2 regions of the Lactobacillus sp. XV31L genome follow, and region 1 is predicted to be linked to the other one. Evidence: riboswitches for the same ligand, from Rfam matches in the RefSeq annotation. Region 1 holds a riboswitch; the other holds the start of a gene.
The links. Region 1 has a riboswitch for FMN ahead of AC2JF7_RS03000 (ECF transporter S component). Riboswitches for the same ligand answer to the same signal wherever they lie in the genome.
Positions count from the first base shown of each region.

Region 2: another riboswitch for FMN. It lies ahead of ribD (bifunctional diaminohydroxyphosphoribosylaminopyrimidine deaminase/5-amino-6-(5-phosphoribosylamino)uracil reductase RibD); the one in region 1 lies ahead of AC2JF7_RS03000 (ECF transporter S component).

Region 1 covers NZ_JBWXGC010000003.1:101,354-109,461, forward strand. Annotated here, with positions in the region: gene rpsA (30S ribosomal protein S1) at 1-36, opposite strand, end outside; gene cmk ((d)CMP kinase) at 109-783, opposite strand; gene AC2JF7_RS02995 (LysM peptidoglycan-binding domain-containing protein) at 825-1,334, opposite strand; gene AC2JF7_RS03000 (ECF transporter S component) at 1,441-2,124, opposite strand; FMN riboswitch at 2,210-2,326, opposite strand; gene AC2JF7_RS03005 (pseudouridine synthase) at 2,356-3,075, opposite strand; gene scpB (SMC-Scp complex subunit ScpB) at 3,075-3,683, opposite strand; gene AC2JF7_RS03015 (segregation and condensation protein A) at 3,673-4,413, opposite strand; gene AC2JF7_RS03020 (reductase) at 4,400-4,765, opposite strand; gene xerD (site-specific tyrosine recombinase XerD) at 4,775-5,674, opposite strand; gene AC2JF7_RS03030 (CvfB family protein) at 5,667-6,554, opposite strand; gene pyk (pyruvate kinase) at 6,730-8,108, opposite strand, start outside.
Region 2 covers NZ_JBWXGC010000008.1:64,528-72,635, reverse strand. Annotated here, with positions in the region: gene AC2JF7_RS06650 (UDP-N-acetylmuramoyl-L-alanyl-D-glutamate--2,6-diaminopimelate ligase) at 1-1,502, shown strand, start outside; gene AC2JF7_RS06645 (aspartate/glutamate racemase family protein) at 1,526-2,272, shown strand; gene AC2JF7_RS06640 (hypothetical protein) at 2,448-2,642, shown strand; FMN riboswitch at 2,785-2,919, shown strand; gene ribD (bifunctional diaminohydroxyphosphoribosylaminopyrimidine deaminase/5-amino-6-(5-phosphoribosylamino)uracil reductase RibD) at 3,034-4,089, shown strand; gene AC2JF7_RS06630 (riboflavin synthase) at 4,090-4,695, shown strand; gene ribA (GTP cyclohydrolase II) at 4,709-5,935, shown strand; gene ribH (6,7-dimethyl-8-ribityllumazine synthase) at 5,936-6,409, shown strand; partial or broken gene AC2JF7_RS06615 (coenzyme F420-0:L-glutamate ligase) at 6,579-7,292, shown strand; gene AC2JF7_RS06610 (BglG family transcription antiterminator) at 7,443-8,108, shown strand, end outside.

The DNA.
Region 1 (8,108 bases):
TAGTGCATCTAAAAATTGATTACTGTTTTCTGACATTATTTACCTCCCAATATCATACCCTAATTTTAAATGAAAGTTAGATTTTTTTCTACTCTTTTAGCACCTTTTTTACAGTTTTTTTTGACTTTTTTCGATTTGAGCCAATATTTGGGCTACAACTTGGTTAATTGTCATGTCAGTTGTATCAATTTCAGTTGCATCCGGAGCTTTTTTTAAGGGAGAAACGCTTCGGTGTGAATCCTTATAATCTCGCGCTGCGATGCTTTCTTCGATTTCAGCTAGCGTTTGCGTGCTTTTAATTCCCCTTTCCTTGAAATCAAGCATCCTTCTCTTTGCACGTGAATGAGGCGAGGCCACCAAGAAAATTTTGACTTCGGCTTTGGGCAAAACGGTCGTACCAATATCGCGCCCATCCATCACCACGTTCATTTTGCCAGCCATCTGTCTTTGCAAACTAACCATTTTTTGGCGAACTCCACTAAGGGCTGCAACTTCAGACACATTGGCTGAAATTTCGGGTGTTCGAATTTCCTGAGAAATATCCTTGCCGCCAGCATAAACTCGCTGTTCACCGGCCACAATTTTTAGCTCAATGCCAGCTTGATCTACTGCTGCCAGAATTCCTGCCTCATCGTTATAGTTTACTTTGTTAGCCCGTGCTATGACGGTACAGGCGCGGTACATCGCACCTGTGTCAATATATGTAAAGGCTAATTTATGCGCAATAATTTTTGCGACTGTACTCTTGCCAGCTGAAGCTGGCCCATCAATTGCTACTTGCATTAAAATCAAAAAGGGGCACTAAGTCCCCACCCTTTCTATCGCTATTTTAATTTAAGAACCTGACCAACATTAACCTGGCTATCCGCAGTAAGATCATTTAGTTGAGCAAGCTCGCCTACACTCATATGATACTTGTTAGCAATGCCAGTCAAAGAATCACCCGTCTTTACCAAATATTGCTCAGGCGCAGCTGCTACTTTGGGAGCTTTCCTTTTAATTCGTGTTTTTTTCACATGCTCTGTTTTAGGTTTGGTCTTAGTTTTAGGTTCAAGTTTGGTCTTGACTTCTGTTTTAGGTTTGGGTTTAGGCTCCTTAACAGAAGTTTTGGAAGCGGCTTTTTGCCGCTTAACTGTTTTCTGGACCTCGACCACCTGGTGACCACCTTTTGCGCTTGATGCCAAATAGTGAACAACAGGCACCAATGCTACAAGCACAACTATTATGAGGACCTCAATGATAACCCATTTGCGTGACACTGACCTATAAGTCATTGTCCGCGGGACCGTCGGCCGTTGGTAATGCTTATACGGGCCTGCTTGTTTTTCATTCATCTAAAAACCTCCTACACCTAACTTGTTTAATTTTAGCATAATTAACTTATAAAATGGATAAAAAAATAGGCCAGTTAAAGGCCTATTTGCATTTATTAAGTTAAAACTATTTTTTTAAGTTGAAATACTTGCGGACAAACGGCTTTAAACTCCTCAACACCGTCTCAAACAACAGGTAAACCACTAGTCCATTAATCGCACCCTTCAGCAAGTTAAATGGAGCAATAATGCCAAAAATATAGGCACTCATTGACGGTATGTGGAGCAACTGGCCCAAGTAAACCTTCTCAGTGAAATTGAGCAAACCGCCATAGCCATGAATTGCTGGCAGGTTAGTAACTGTGGTGACGGCATAAAAAGGTGTTAAGACAAAGGCGTTTAGCGTTGCCAAAACTACTGTCATGGCAATAATGCCAAGTATGATGCCAATCAACGGCTTTAAGTAACGATTTCGGGTACTTTTTTCATTGCTGCTGATTTTTTTGGTCACATAGTAGAAGGGCAAGGCAAATGAAATTGATGCAAAAAAGGCGGCAAGCTGACCAACTATACTTGGCAAAGCAAAGCCTCTGGTAATAAGGTGGATGAGCATCCGCACAAAGGCAATGAAGATACCAGGGCCAGCACCAAACAAAAAGGTACCGATGGTAATAATCACGTCTGAGAAGTCAAACTTCAAGAAACTTGCCACAGGCAGTGGAAAGGCCAATTCCATCAAAATATACGATATCGTCCCAATCAGCGCATAAGCAATAATATTAGCCAAGTTACTAGCACTTTTTCTTTTCAAAACACTTACCTCCAAAAAATAATCGGTCTGTTGCTCCTAGCAACAGACCGATTAAAAGTAAGCCAATATCTTAGCTTCTAGTTTAGCCTGTCTTCTTTCATCTAGACTTTAACTATCGGTATCTCAAAATAGATTCCACCACTTGCGTGGGTCGTGGACTTGCACCACCGGTCGGGATTTTCACCCTGCCATGAAGACAACAAACTTAAATATTCAATTAATAAATATATACTAGTCTACCTGCTTTAATCTGTCAACCTCAGCATGCGTCAATTCCCGGTACTGACCAGACACAAGCGAATCTAAGGTTAAAAAAGAATATTTCTCACGAGACAATTTCTGCACTTGGTGACCTACTGCCTTAAACATTTTTTTCACTTGGTGGTAATGGCCTTCATGGATAGTGAGCTGGACAATTTGCGTCTTCTTTTTGTGATCAGTTCGAATCACTTTTACTTTTGCTGGAGCAGTCTTGTGTCGATCAATTTCCAAGCCGCGACTAAGGCGGGTAATTTCTTCCGGCAGCAATTGACCTTCAATTTTAGCTATATAAACTTTGGCCACCTTGTTGCGCGGGTGCATCAAGAGGTTGGCCAAGTCGCCATCGTTAGTCATTAATAACAGGCCCGACGTGTCATAGTCGAGCCTACCAACAGGATATAAACGGTACGGCAAATCTGCAAAGTAGTCTACTACTGTTTTTCTGCCCTTGTTGTCACTGGCAGTTGAAACCACCCCGCGGGGCTTATAGAAAATATAAGTATGCAAGCTTTCACGTTCAATTGGTTCCCCATCAACTGTGATGTTGCTAAAGGTCCCAACCTTGGTTCCTAACTGGGTAATTGTCTGTCCATCAACTGTCACCCGACCTTGCGTAATCATTTTTTCAGCCTTGCGCCGTGAGGCAATTCCAGCCTCAGCTATTATCTTCTGCAAACGTTGTAGTGCCATTATTCTTCTCCTTCTTGGGCTTGAGTTAAGCCCTTGTCAGCTCGCCCGTTAGCTGTAAACAAGTCTATTTCATTATTATCATTAATACTGCCATCTTCAAAGTCTTCAATTAAAGGCAGGTCGGCCAGACTCTGGTAGCCAAAATATTGGAGAAAATAGTCGCTGGTGCCATACAAATTTGGGTGACCCGGTGCATCCTTCTTGCCCTTAACCTTGATTAAGCTACGCCAAATCAAGGTCTGTAGTGCTCCTGAAGAATTTACTCCCCTAATTGTATCAATTTCAACCCGGGTAATTGGCTGCTTGTAGGCGATAATCGCAAGAATTTCAAGAGCCGACTGACTCAAAGTTTTGGCCATGTCCTTTTGAAAAAAATTGGCAACTATTTCTCCCACTTCAGGTCGGGTTGTCAGCTTATACTTATGGTTAAGGTGCAACACTTGCAGACCAGAATCTTGATTTTGGACTAATTTTTCGGTCAATTTTTTAGCTAGTTCCCGAAGTGCTGACTGTTCAACCTGCATTAATGCGCATAAGTCTTTACTGGCAATGCCGTTATCGCCAGCAATATATAGTAAGGCCTCTAACTGTGCTAATTTACTCACCATTTTGCTCAATCCCTTCTAATTCTAAATCACCAAAGGTTCGAGCCTGCTTGACCTTAACTGCACGCTTCTTGCATAATTCAAGGAGCGCTAAGAATAAGCCAATCACATCAGATAAGCTTGTCATCTGCTTACTACAGGAAAAAAAACTAATCCGCTGGTGGTGGGCTAATTCTTCTTCTAAGTATTCAATCATTGCACTTACAGGTTTTTCACTGCTTTTAACTGCTACAATGTCCGGATTTCTTATCTTTTGCCGCTGTAAAACCATGGCAAAGGTACGGGCCAGGTCAGCGGATGTGATCTGACCTAAGGGCAAGGGCTGCACCTCTTCTGTTTGGGGTGTGCTCTCCTCCTTGGCAGCTGTAATAGGAATTTCATCATTGCGCTGCTTTAAGTATGATGAAATTTTCTTGAAAATAGAATATTGGATTAGCTGTTGCACTAATTCTTCACGAGGATCCTCTAGGGGTTCATCTTCACCAGTAAAATCGTTTTGGGGTAAGAGCGATTGGGACTTGATGCGCAATAGCATCGACGACATCACAAAATACTCACCAGCAATGGTCAGATTAAGCCGCTGCATTTCGTGCAAGTAAGCCAAGTACTGACTGGTGATTTGCGCAATAGGTATATCGTAAATATCAATTTTTTGTGACTTGATCAAATGAAGCAGCAAGTCCAGCGGCCCTTCAAAATTGGGCAATTCTAGTGTTAAGTTACTGGTCATGATTCTTTTTTTTACGTAGGTACTTCATTAAATATATATATTCAGGTACGGCTGTCACTCTTTTTTGCGGATTGCTGGCTGCAAGCTCCTGGACCATCTTGGCTTCATACTTTGGCAAGCGGTAATCAGGTGCAAGCGAGAGATAGCGGATAACAATAAAATACTCACTTGTTTGTGTGCCAATTAGGCCAATAAAATTTGGATCCTTCATCCTATACAAATAGAGGCAAAATTCTTTACTGTTCTTATTCAAGCGAATCTCATCTTTCAAGTTGTCCAAGTTTTTGAAGTCAGGAAGGTAGGATAAGAGGCCCATTGCTACCTTTTCTTTGTCATTTTTGCATTCAATTAACATGTTGTTCACCTATATTCGCGGATGAGTCTTGCGATATACTTCCAAAATATGTTTTTGGGACAAGTTAGTATAAATCTGTGTGGTACTGATGTCAGAGTGTCCCAGTATTTCCTGGACCACCCGCAAGTCAGCCCCATTCTCCAGCAAGTGGGTGGCAAAGGTGTGTCTCAGAGTGTGAGGGGTAACATTCTTGTGGATGCCAGCTAAGAGGCAGTAGCGCTTGATTATCTGCCAAACGGCCTGCCTGGTCAAGGAACCACCACGGCTATTAAGAAAAATGTAGTCATTGTTCTTACCCACATGCAGCAGCAAAGGGTCCCGGACTTCTGTTTGGTACTTCTTAATCCAGGAAATAGCCACCTCACTGATTGGAATTAAGCGTTCCTTGGCACCCTTGCCAAAAACTTTCAGCAATTTCAGATCTTCATGCAAATCAGCGAACTTGAGATTAATCAACTCGCTTACCCTTATTCCAGTTGCATACAGCGTTTCAAGCAGCGACCGGTTGCGCAAGCCCAATTTCTGTTTAACATCAGGCTGTTCAAGCAATTTTGTCACTTCTTCAACACTCAAGGTAACAGGCAAGCGGTGATCTTTTTTAGGTGAATCAATCTCTAGCATCGGATTCAGCTTTTGGATATTTTGCCGAACCAACCACTGGTAAAACTTGCGCATGCTAGAGATCATTCGGCTAATTGAGCTAGTGGCCTTGTTTTGATCCCGCAAGCCCGCTAAAAAGGCATCGATGTCGACTGCTTTAGTAGGCCAGGAATTAATGTTTTCCTGTTTTAAAAAAGCCAAAAATGTGGTCAAGTCTTGCCGGTAAGCTGCAATTGTATTTGCGCTTAATCCACTCTCAATCTGGCTGTAGCGCAAATAGTCTTCAACATTTTCACGTAAGTCAGTCATTTTCAGTAGCTTCAGGGTCCTTAATTAGGGTAATGATGCCTGCTTCCTTATCTTCGACGATGTATCTCCCCTTGAGCAGGTGGCCTAGCGCCCGCTTAAAGGCCGACTTTGAAATGCCAAAGTACTGCTTAATTTCACCAGCGTCAGACTTGTCGTAAAAAGGTAGGGTCTTGGATTCCTTTCTTCTTAGACTCATCAAAATCATCTGCGCATCGTCATCTATTTCTTCAAAAGCTCGCGGCAAGCAGCTCAAATTCAGACGGCCATACTGACTGACGCCTATTACACGACCCTTAAACTGCTCTCCCAGCCGAAGTGGTCGAGCCATTTGCGAAGAGTGAACAAAACTCAAGTAGTAGTCACTAGTAATCACAAAAGCACCGATTTCACGGCTAGAATATACTGTACCGAAAACATCTTTATTTTCCATATCATTGGGGAAATGTGCCGCAAGTTGTTCAAAAATATTCTCATCAGCAAGTTTAGCCCAAATTCGGTCCTTAGCGTCTGTTTCCAAGTGGACCAAAAGTTGATCATCCTTGCGCGGCCAAAGACTTTTATTAAAGGGCAGGTCGTCAACTGAAAGGACAACATCCTTGTCTGGCAAGCCAATATCAACAAAGACGCCCAAGTCTGCTTTGACTTCGGTCACCTTGCTCCATCCATACTGGTCAGCCTGAGCAAAGGGCAAAAACTGAGTCATTTCCCGCTTATGCTGCTTGTCATCATATAAAAAGCCTTCTACTTCAGTGCCCAATTCTGGTTTTTCTTCTTGAGTGATTTCCTTGCGCTTCAGCTCATAGGTAACCCCATCCACTTGAACATAATATGAATCCTCATTTTGATCAATTATTTTACCCGTTGAAATCATGCCCAGCATTGTAACTACTCTCCTAAATTCATTTTATCTTTTACCAAGTATAACATTTTACCTGCGCAAGTTGACATAAGTCAATTAAATTTTCCCTGCCTATTCTTGACAAAGACGTATAAGCATTTTTAGAGCAAAGAAAAATAGCCAGTATGACTACTGACTATTTAATATGCTTTTATGATTACAGGTTAGAAATCTCACCTTGGTAGACAGCACCTCGACGAGCATCAACAGTAATTGTGCTGCCACTGGCAATCTTTTCAAGGGCACCAGTTACGCCTACAACGACTGGAATGCCAAGCGACAAGCCAACAACAGCTGCGTGTGAAGTCAGGCCAGAGGCTTCTACAACCAAACCTGAGGCCTTCTTGATTGCAGGCAGGTAGTCTGGATCAGTGTTCTTGGCAACAATAATGTCGCCTTCCTTAGTCTGAGTGTTAGCTTCTTCGGCACTAGTTACGGCAACTGTCTTGCCAACAACTGAGCCATTACCAACGCCCAATCCTTGAGCAAGCTTGCTGCCGATAATTTGCAGCTTCATCAAGTTAGTGGTACCGGAATCACCAACTGGCACGCCAGCAACAATGATTACCAAGTCGCCATCTTTAACGTAGCCTTGTTCCTTAGCAACCTTGGCTGCTAATTCAAACATATCATCAGTTGAAGCAGGTTTTTCAGTTAATAGTGGTTGCACGCCCCATGTTATCCCAAGTGAGTGCTGAACCTTTTCGTCAAAGGTCAAGGCTAAGATATCAGCATTTGGCCGGTACTTAGAAATCATTCTAGCAGTGTAGCCCGAATTAGTAGCAGTAATGATAGTCTTAACGCCTAATTCTTGCGCAGTCCGCACAACTGATTCACCAATGGCTTCAGTTACGTTTGAACCCTTGTACTCTTCAAAACGTTGCAAGGCAAGCGTGTTCCGCTTAAGCAGGTCTTGCTCCGTTCTTTCATCGATTTCAGCCATCGCCTTAACCGCTTTAACTGGGTATAAACCATTGGCAGATTCACCGGAAAGCATCGTGGCATCGGTACCATCAAGGACCGCATTGGCCACATCGGAGACTTCGGCCCGAGTTGGACGTGGATTTTCCTGCATTGAATCTAGCATCTGGGTGGCAGTAATAACCGGCTTGCCCAGTGCATTAGCCTTCTTGATCAAGTCCTTTTGAACAAATGGAACATCAATAAAGGGAATTTCAACGCCCATGTCGCCGCGGGCAACCATTAAGCCGTCGGATACTTGCAAGATTTCTTCCGCATTATCGATTCCTTCTTGGGATTCAATCTTAGGATAAATCTTAACGTAGTCACAACCAGCTTCTTCACAAAGCTTACGGATATCTAGAATATCTTGTGCCTTACGTGCAAACGAAGCGGTAATAAAGTTAATGCCATGCTTGAGACCAAACTTAATGTCATCGGTATCTTTGTCGGTAATGCCAGGGAGGCGAATTTCAACGCCAGGTGCATTAACACCCTTCTTAGAGCCAATTACGCCAGTATTTTGAGCTTCACAAACCAATTCGCGGTTTTGGTCATCCTTAGATTTAATCAACA
Region 2 (8,108 bases), on a different contig from region 1:
AGGATACGGTGATGACTAAGATGGACTACGTGTCGTATGATTCGCGCGATATCCAAACCAACACCCTGTTCTTCTGCAAGGGTGCCGGCTTTCGGCCAACTTACCTGTCAATGGCTAAAGACAACGGTGCCAACTGCTATGTGGCAGAGCAACCATATCCAGAAGGCAAGGGCATGCACGCACTGATTGTGCGTGACGTTTCTAAGGCCATGGCCTTGCTGTCTGCAGCCTTTTTCCGTTTCCCGCAAGATGACTTGTTTGTGGTGGGCATAACTGGTACTAAGGGCAAGACCACCACCGCCTACTTTTTGAAAGGGATGCTGGACCAGCTTAACGGAGGTAGAACAGCATTGCTTTCTTCGGTCAACAATGTGGTTGGACAACAGCCTGAAGACACCTTCAAATCCAGTTTGACTACGCCAGAGTCCCTTGACTTGTTTCGCGATATGCGGACAGCTGTTGATAATGGCATGACGCACTTGGTAATGGAGGTTTCTAGTCAGGCGTATAAGAAGAACCGGGTATTTGGACTGACTTATGACCTGGGCTTTTTCCTCAATATTACGCCGGACCACATCGGCCCTAACGAGCACCCCAACTTTGCGGACTACCTGCACTGCAAGCTGCAGCTCTTAGTTAATGCGCGCAAGTGCATTATCAACGCCTGCACCGACCATTTTGATGAGGTCTATGCTGCGGCTACAACTACGACAGCACCTGACAGCATTTACCTGTTTGCTGATGAAAAATTTGCTAATCCAGACTTGAAAGAAACGATAGACTTTCGCTATTCATCTCTTGAAAGCGACATGGCTAGAACTCGCTTTGAGCTCTTGTGCGTTAGTGAAAAGGCAAAGAAGCTGCCGGTTGCTGGCGACTATCAGCTGCAGATGTTGGGCGACTTTAATGAGTCCAACGGGACAGCGGCTGTGATTGGTGCTGGCTTAGCTGGAATGGAGCATGATGAAGCTGCTGCGGGAATCGGTGCTGTTACGGTTCCTGGTAGAATGCAGACTGAGGTCACGAAAAATCATGGTCTTGTCGTAGTTGATTATGCCCACAACGAGGCCTCGATGATGGCACTTATGGGCTTTATGCAGCGCGAATTTGACAATCCCAAAATCATTGTAGTGCTTGGATCTCCGGGCGACAAAGGCGTCTCTCGCCGGTCAGGCTTTAGCAATAGTTTAAATGCTTATGCGGCCAAGGCCTTCTTGACGACTGATGATCCTGGTTTTGAAGATCCTGCCAAAATTGCCCGGGAAATCGATGCTGGAATTGACCATTCCAAGGTTGATGTGACGATTGAATTAGACCGGGTTAAGGCCATTCATGATGCCATTAGCATGGCCCATACTGGTGATGTTGTCCTGATTTGCGGCAAGGGTGAGGACGGCTTCCAAAAGATTCGCGGGATTGACACGCCGTATGATTCTGATATTACCGTCGCCCAACATGCAATCAATGAACTGGAAGGGCAAGACGAGCACTTTAATAGCTAATATGTGCTAGAAAAGCAGGAAAAATGAAGAACTTCTTTAGTATTATTGGAGGCATGGGCACAATTGCAACAGAAAGCTTTGTGCGCATGCTCAACCACTGGATTAAAATCACTAAGGATCAGGATTATCTGAACTACATTTTGGTAAATGATGCCCAGATTCCTGACCGCACCGCCTATATTAAAGACCACACCAAGCCTAACTTCTTTTATGACTTGCGTGCAGATGTCTTGCAACAGGCACAGCTTGGTCCTGATTTTTTGGTAATGCCCTGCAATACGGCCCATTATTTTTACGATGACCTGGCCAAGTTGACAGATATTCCTTTTTTGCATATGATGCGGATTGCTGTGCATAAGTTTGTGGAAGACTATCCACAAGAGCAAAAAATTGGAGTGATTGCCACTGAAGGGTCGATTTATGACCACTTGTATGTAGATGAAATTGAAAAGGTAGGACGCAAAGCTGAGTTAGGCGGGCCAGAAATCCAGCCACTGGTAACTGAATTGATTTATAGCAAGATTAAGGAACAGGGCGTGGTTGATGACGAAATCTATCACAGCATTTTGCGTCGCATGCATGATGAGTATGGCTGCAATGTGATTTTGTTGGGCTGTACAGAATTGTCGCTGGCACAAGAAAAGGCACCTGACCATCCTTATCACGTAATCGATCCGCAAGCAATCATAGCTGACGTAGCGATTGAACTGGAATTAAAGATTCGTGCAGGTATGGACCCAAGAGCAGCGGTTCAAAAATACTTATACTAAGAAGCCAAAGACTAGGGACTTGATAACAAGTTTCTAGTCTTTTGCTTTACCCAATTTGCTGGGTCTGGAAGAGAAATCAAAGAATTTTTGCCAAAGTTATTGACAAGACCACAAATATATAATACTGTATTAGTTAAATAGTACAGAATAAAACTTGAAGTGGGAGGATAAAATTATGCTTTATCTTGTGTATATACTTATTGGTCTTTTGATAATTCTGCTAACCAACTTAGCTGTAACTGCTTGCTTGGCTCTTAAGGACATGCATAGTCACCGCCTGGAAGAGAACCTGCCCTTTGTCCATGCCTTCAAGAAATACTTTGGCGAGAATAATAATATTCCTGTTCACCTAACAGATTGGAAATTTTAGATAAAGTAGAAGCTGCCAAGCGTGTATTACTTTAGCGTGCAAAAGGCTCAAGCACTAAATAGCAGTGTTTGTCACCTTGCTGCAAGGATAATTCTCTATTGACGATTAGGTTGTTAAGGACTATTCTATATTTAATTGAATACGGTTTCTTCGGGGCAGGGCGTAATTCCCTACCGACGGTGACAACGAGTGCGTTGAAGTCCGTGAACCGCGTTTTGCGGTGGAACTAGTGCAAGTCTAGTACCGACAGTTAAAGTCTGGATGGGAGAAGAACAAATAACAACTAATATTTGACTTGCGTCGTTTTTAGACTTCGCTGAAATCTTGTTTGGTTAAATAAAAAATAAGCCCCGTTGATTAAGTTCAACGGGGTTTTTCTATTGTTTAGGAAGTGAAAAATTTGCAAGACAAGGATTACATGCAGCTGGCTGCAAAAGAGGCGGTTAAGGCTCGGGGCATGACATGGACCAATCCCTTGGTCGGTGCGGTAATTGTCAAAGAAGGTCAGGTTTTAGCTAGTGGATACCACCATCAATATGGGCGTGAACACGCAGAAGTTAATGCGCTAAGTCACCTGGCCCAGGTAGAGTGGGCCCGTGGAGCCACACTCTATGTAACGCTAGAACCATGCTCTCACTATGGTAAGCAGCCGCCGTGCTGCAGAAAAGTTGCAGCTGCTGGCATCAAACGAGTGGTTATTGGCCAAGTGGACCCGCACCAAGTTGTTAGCGGCAAGGGCATTAAGTATCTGAATGATCATGGAGTGGAAACTGTGGTGATCGGAGGCACGGAGCAGTTAAACCTGGCCTATAACTTCTTTTACCAAAAGCACCGACCATTAGTCACCCTCAAGTATGCAATGTCGCTTGATGGCAAGCTGAATGAGGCAGGAGCCCAGCGCACGCTATTGACAGCAGAAGCGGCCCAAGGCGACGTGCAAGAGTTGCGCTTGCGTCATCAAGCCATCTTGGTAGGTGCTAATACGCTGCGGGTTGATGACCCGCAATTAACGGTTAGGATCAAGCGCCTGCCGCACCCACCGATTCGGATTGTGTTAACGCACGATGCTAACCGACTCGACTTCACGAGCAGAATATTTATGACGCCTGGTTCGATATGGCTGCTCAGTGAGAAGAAATTGACAGCAAAACATAATGATAATATCCAGTGTTTTACGAAAAGCAAGTGGACCCCAAGCAAGATTGTTGAATTGTTGGCAGACCATGACTTGCAGTCCCTCCTGGTCGAGGGCGGCAGCCAGGTCCAAGCACAGTTCATTGCGGCTGGGTTAGCTGATGAGATAGTTGCCTATATTGCACCGCAAGTTTTGGGTGGAACAGCATTGCCAGTTGCCCTGGGCCAGGCGCTAGGGCAAAAATTGCACTACCAATTGATTGATGTACGAACGCTGGGGCAAGATGTCCGGATTTGCGCAAGGAGAAAATAAATGTTTACAGGAATTATTCAGACAACAGGCAAGATTTCGCGTTTAGACGTGACTGAAAAGCATGCCCAATTAGGAATTGCTGCACCTAAATTGGCGCAAAGCAGTCTGCCACTTGGGGCCAGTATTGGGGTTAACGGCATCTGCTTGACCGTCACGACCTGGGATGAAGGCGATTTTACAGTTGACGTGATGCCAGAAACGATGAAGCGGACCAATCTAGGCAAGTTGGCCAAGGGTAGCTTGGTTAATCTGGAACCGTCCCTTGCCCTAGGCGGCAAGTTAGATGGACATATTGTGGCCGGCCACGTAGATACGACAGCGGAAGTAGTCGATCGAGTAGAAAACGAGAATTCCCTGGAGCTTCGTTTCCGGGTGCCGCACAAGTATGATCCCTACATTGTTGAAAAGGGATCGATTGCAATTGATGGTATCAGCTTGACGGTGACACTGGCTGAGAACGACGAATTTGGCGTTAGTCTAATTCCCTTTACTGTTGCCAACACTACGCTGGCTCATTACCAGGAAGGTGACTTGGTCAATATTGAAGTGGATATGCTGGGACGCTACGCAGTTAAGCAAATGCAGGCATGGCAAAAAGAATTTTAAGGGAGAAAAAAGAATGAAAGATCAATTAAATGAAAAAATGGCCCAAATTTTGGACCACTTGCGTGCAGGCGGCTTGGTAATTGTGGCCGATTCACCCCAACGGGAATCTGAAGGCGATATGATTGGCCTGGCTGAAAAGGTGACGCCGGAAACAGTCAACATGATGATTTCTAAGGCACGCGGCCTGCTCTGCGTGCCAATGAGCAAGGAGTACGCCGACCGCTTGCAGCTGGCACCAATTGAAACTGGATCAAACGACAGCTTTGGCACTGCCTTCACGCTGAGCGTGGATTCAACCGAGACCACTACGGGTATTTCGGCGTATGATCGGGCCAAGACGATCAAGAAGCTGGCCGACTCGTCCAGCAAGTGGGATAACTTTTACCATCCCGGCCACGTTTTTCCGCTGGTTGCTAAAGATGGTGGCGTTTTGGAGCGCACGGGTCACACCGAAGCGGCCCTTGACCTGGCCCGCCTGGCTGGTGTAGCTCCTGTTGGCTTTATCTGCGAATGCATCAAAAAGGACGGCACGATGGCCCGCCGCAAGGACCTAAAAGCACTGGCCGAGGGATTGAATATCCCCTATTTGACGATTGAAGAATTGATCGAATATCGCAAGCGTCAAGAAAACCAGGAACTTAGTATTGAATCTTTTGCTAAAGTTGATTTCCCCACCGAATACGGCCACTTCACTTTAGAAGGCTTCCGGGACAAAAAGCATCCAGAAAAAGAACCAACGCTGCTCATCAGCAAGGGTGAAGTTAAGCGGGATGAACCGCTGTTGCTCCGCTTGCATAGTGAATGCTTGACTGGGGATGTCTTCAGTTCTAAGCGCTGTGACTGCGGCGCCCAACTAGCTGAAGCCCTGACTAAGATTGAAGCTAATGGGTCTGGTGCCGTTTTGTACCTGCGCCAAGAAGGACGCGGCATTGGTCTAGAAAACAAGCTGCGTGCCTACCAGCTGCAGGATGAGGGCATGAATACGGTCGAGGCCAACCAGCACCTGGGCCTGCCCGTTGATGCTCGCCGCTACAATATTGCCGCTGAAATTTTGCGGCAAAAGGGTATAAGCGAGGTTAACCTGATGACCAATAACCCGGACAAGGTCGACCAGCTGGAAAGCTTTGGCATTAAGGTCGTTAAGCGCTTGCCAGTAGAAGTGGGTTTGACAGAAGAAAACAAGCAGTACCTGGCAACCAAAAAGCATGAGATGAACCATATTTTAAATGAGGTGGACTAAATGAAAGAAATTAGTGGAAAAATCACAGTAGATTCAGAGAAAAAAATCGGCATTGTCTGTGCCCAGTTTAACAGTGTGGTGACTGATCGTTTATTGTCAGGAGCAGTCGCTCAACTTCAAAAGGCCGGCGTAGATGACAAAAACATTGTAGTAGTGCACGTGCCAGGTGCTTTTGAAGTTGCTCGTGCAGCCAACTGCCTGGCCAATAGTGGCAAGGTGGACGGGGTAATCGCATTGGGCGCTGTGATTCGGGGTGAAACTGCCCACTTTACCTATGTGTGTGAAGGAACAACGGCACAAATCGCCGAGGCTTCCGCCAATGGTCCCGTTCCGGTGATGTTTGGGGTGCTGATGACTGACACGGTGGCCCAGGCAACGGACCGCGCTGGCGGCAAGTCAGGCAACAAGGGGGCCGAATGTGCTACCGACATCCTTGAAGTATTGAGCATTGAAGAACAGATTGACCAATTGTAAAAAGTCTTAGGTGGATAACTGCCTGTGCACCATAGACATTAGTTAAAAAGGACAATGCCAGTTTAATGGAATTGTCCTTTTTATTCTGTAGTGAAAGTGAAAGTAAGCTAGTAAAATAATTAATTTACTTTTATAATTTGTTTATTAAATACTATATAGGAGCAAGAATATGATTAAAATTGCTGGCCTACACGGCCTGCCCCAGATTACTGGTCCCTGCAACCTGCCTCAATTGCTGGTAGCGACTATTAAGAAAGAAAATATGGCAGTGGCTGAAGGCGATATCCTTTGCGTTGCTTCCAAGATTTGTTCACTTGCTGAAGGCAATGTGATTGCTCTCAATCATGTGACACCATCTCCTTTGGCATAAAAAATCCATGCGCAAATTCCGCGTAAGGATGCCAGGTTGATCCAGGTGATAATCGATCAAACGGAGGCGCCGGATGGCAGCGCACTTGAAATATCAGGCAATTATCTTGGTGCTTGGCTGCCAAGCGGCCTATTCTTAACCAGCGGCGGAGTTGACAAGGGTGCGGGCAATACTGCAATTACCCTGCCGCAAGATTGTGATCGATCGGCGCAAGCAATCCGTTCTTCGGTTCTTGCTGAACTAGGCGTAAAAGTTGGCGTGATTATTACCGATAGTGATGGTCGAGTTGACAAGAAGGGCGCAACCCAAGTTGCAGTTGGTCTTAGCGGTCTTAACGGCTTACGCGAAAATGAAGAAGCCGGGACAAGCGAAACGCTTTGTGACTTGCTTGCTGCTAGTGCCGGCCTTGTAATGGGCCAGCGCGGCGTTAACATACCCTTGGCTTGCATTCATGGTTTAGACTATGAAAAGTCATCTGAAAGTGGAATCAGGGATGTGGTAAATGGTAGATAGTAAAAGGAGGTTACGATAAAGTCAAGATTAGATTGGTATCCAATCTAATCTTTTTTTATTCAGTTTTTTGCACTAGTAGTGTTGTATAAAATTGCAATTCTATTTATAATACCGCTTTCATATAATTGAGGTATAGAAAGGAGCAGGCAAATGACTCTAATTTCTAGGCAAATTAATATTGCGACCAGTTTACTAAACAATCCACAGGTACATAAAGTAAAGGATCTGTCTAATAGGTATAAGGTATCCGTTAGGACTCTTAGAAATGATCTGAAAAGAATAGCAGATTGGGTAAACAAGCAGCCTGGTTGTCAATATCATGCAAAGCCTGGTAAAGGGGTATGGATAAGTTTTGCCAGTGATTTTAATCGAAAAAAAGCGATTGATGATTTGCAATCATTTGAAAATGAGGAAAGCATTGTTTCACACTATTTGAATCCAACACAGAGAAAATGGCGACTTTTAACCGAATTAGTTTTTTCAGATAACTATTTAACGGGAAAAGAATTGACAAAAATGTTGGGTGTATCTACTAATACATTCTTAGCAGATTTGGCTAATGCTGAAGTTGAAACAAAAAAATTCAATTTAAAACTAATCAGTAAAAATTACTATGGATATTCTTTGGAAGGCAGTGAGATACATCTCAGAGCATTGATGGAATATGTTCTTCAAAAACAATTAGATAAGTATTCCTACGGAGCGACTAGTTTAATAGATATGATTGCAAAAATAACTACTAGATCAGTTTTTAAATCATACTTGCCAAAAGAAGTTAGCAAGTTGATTAATTATGTTTCATTGATTTTAGCTGAC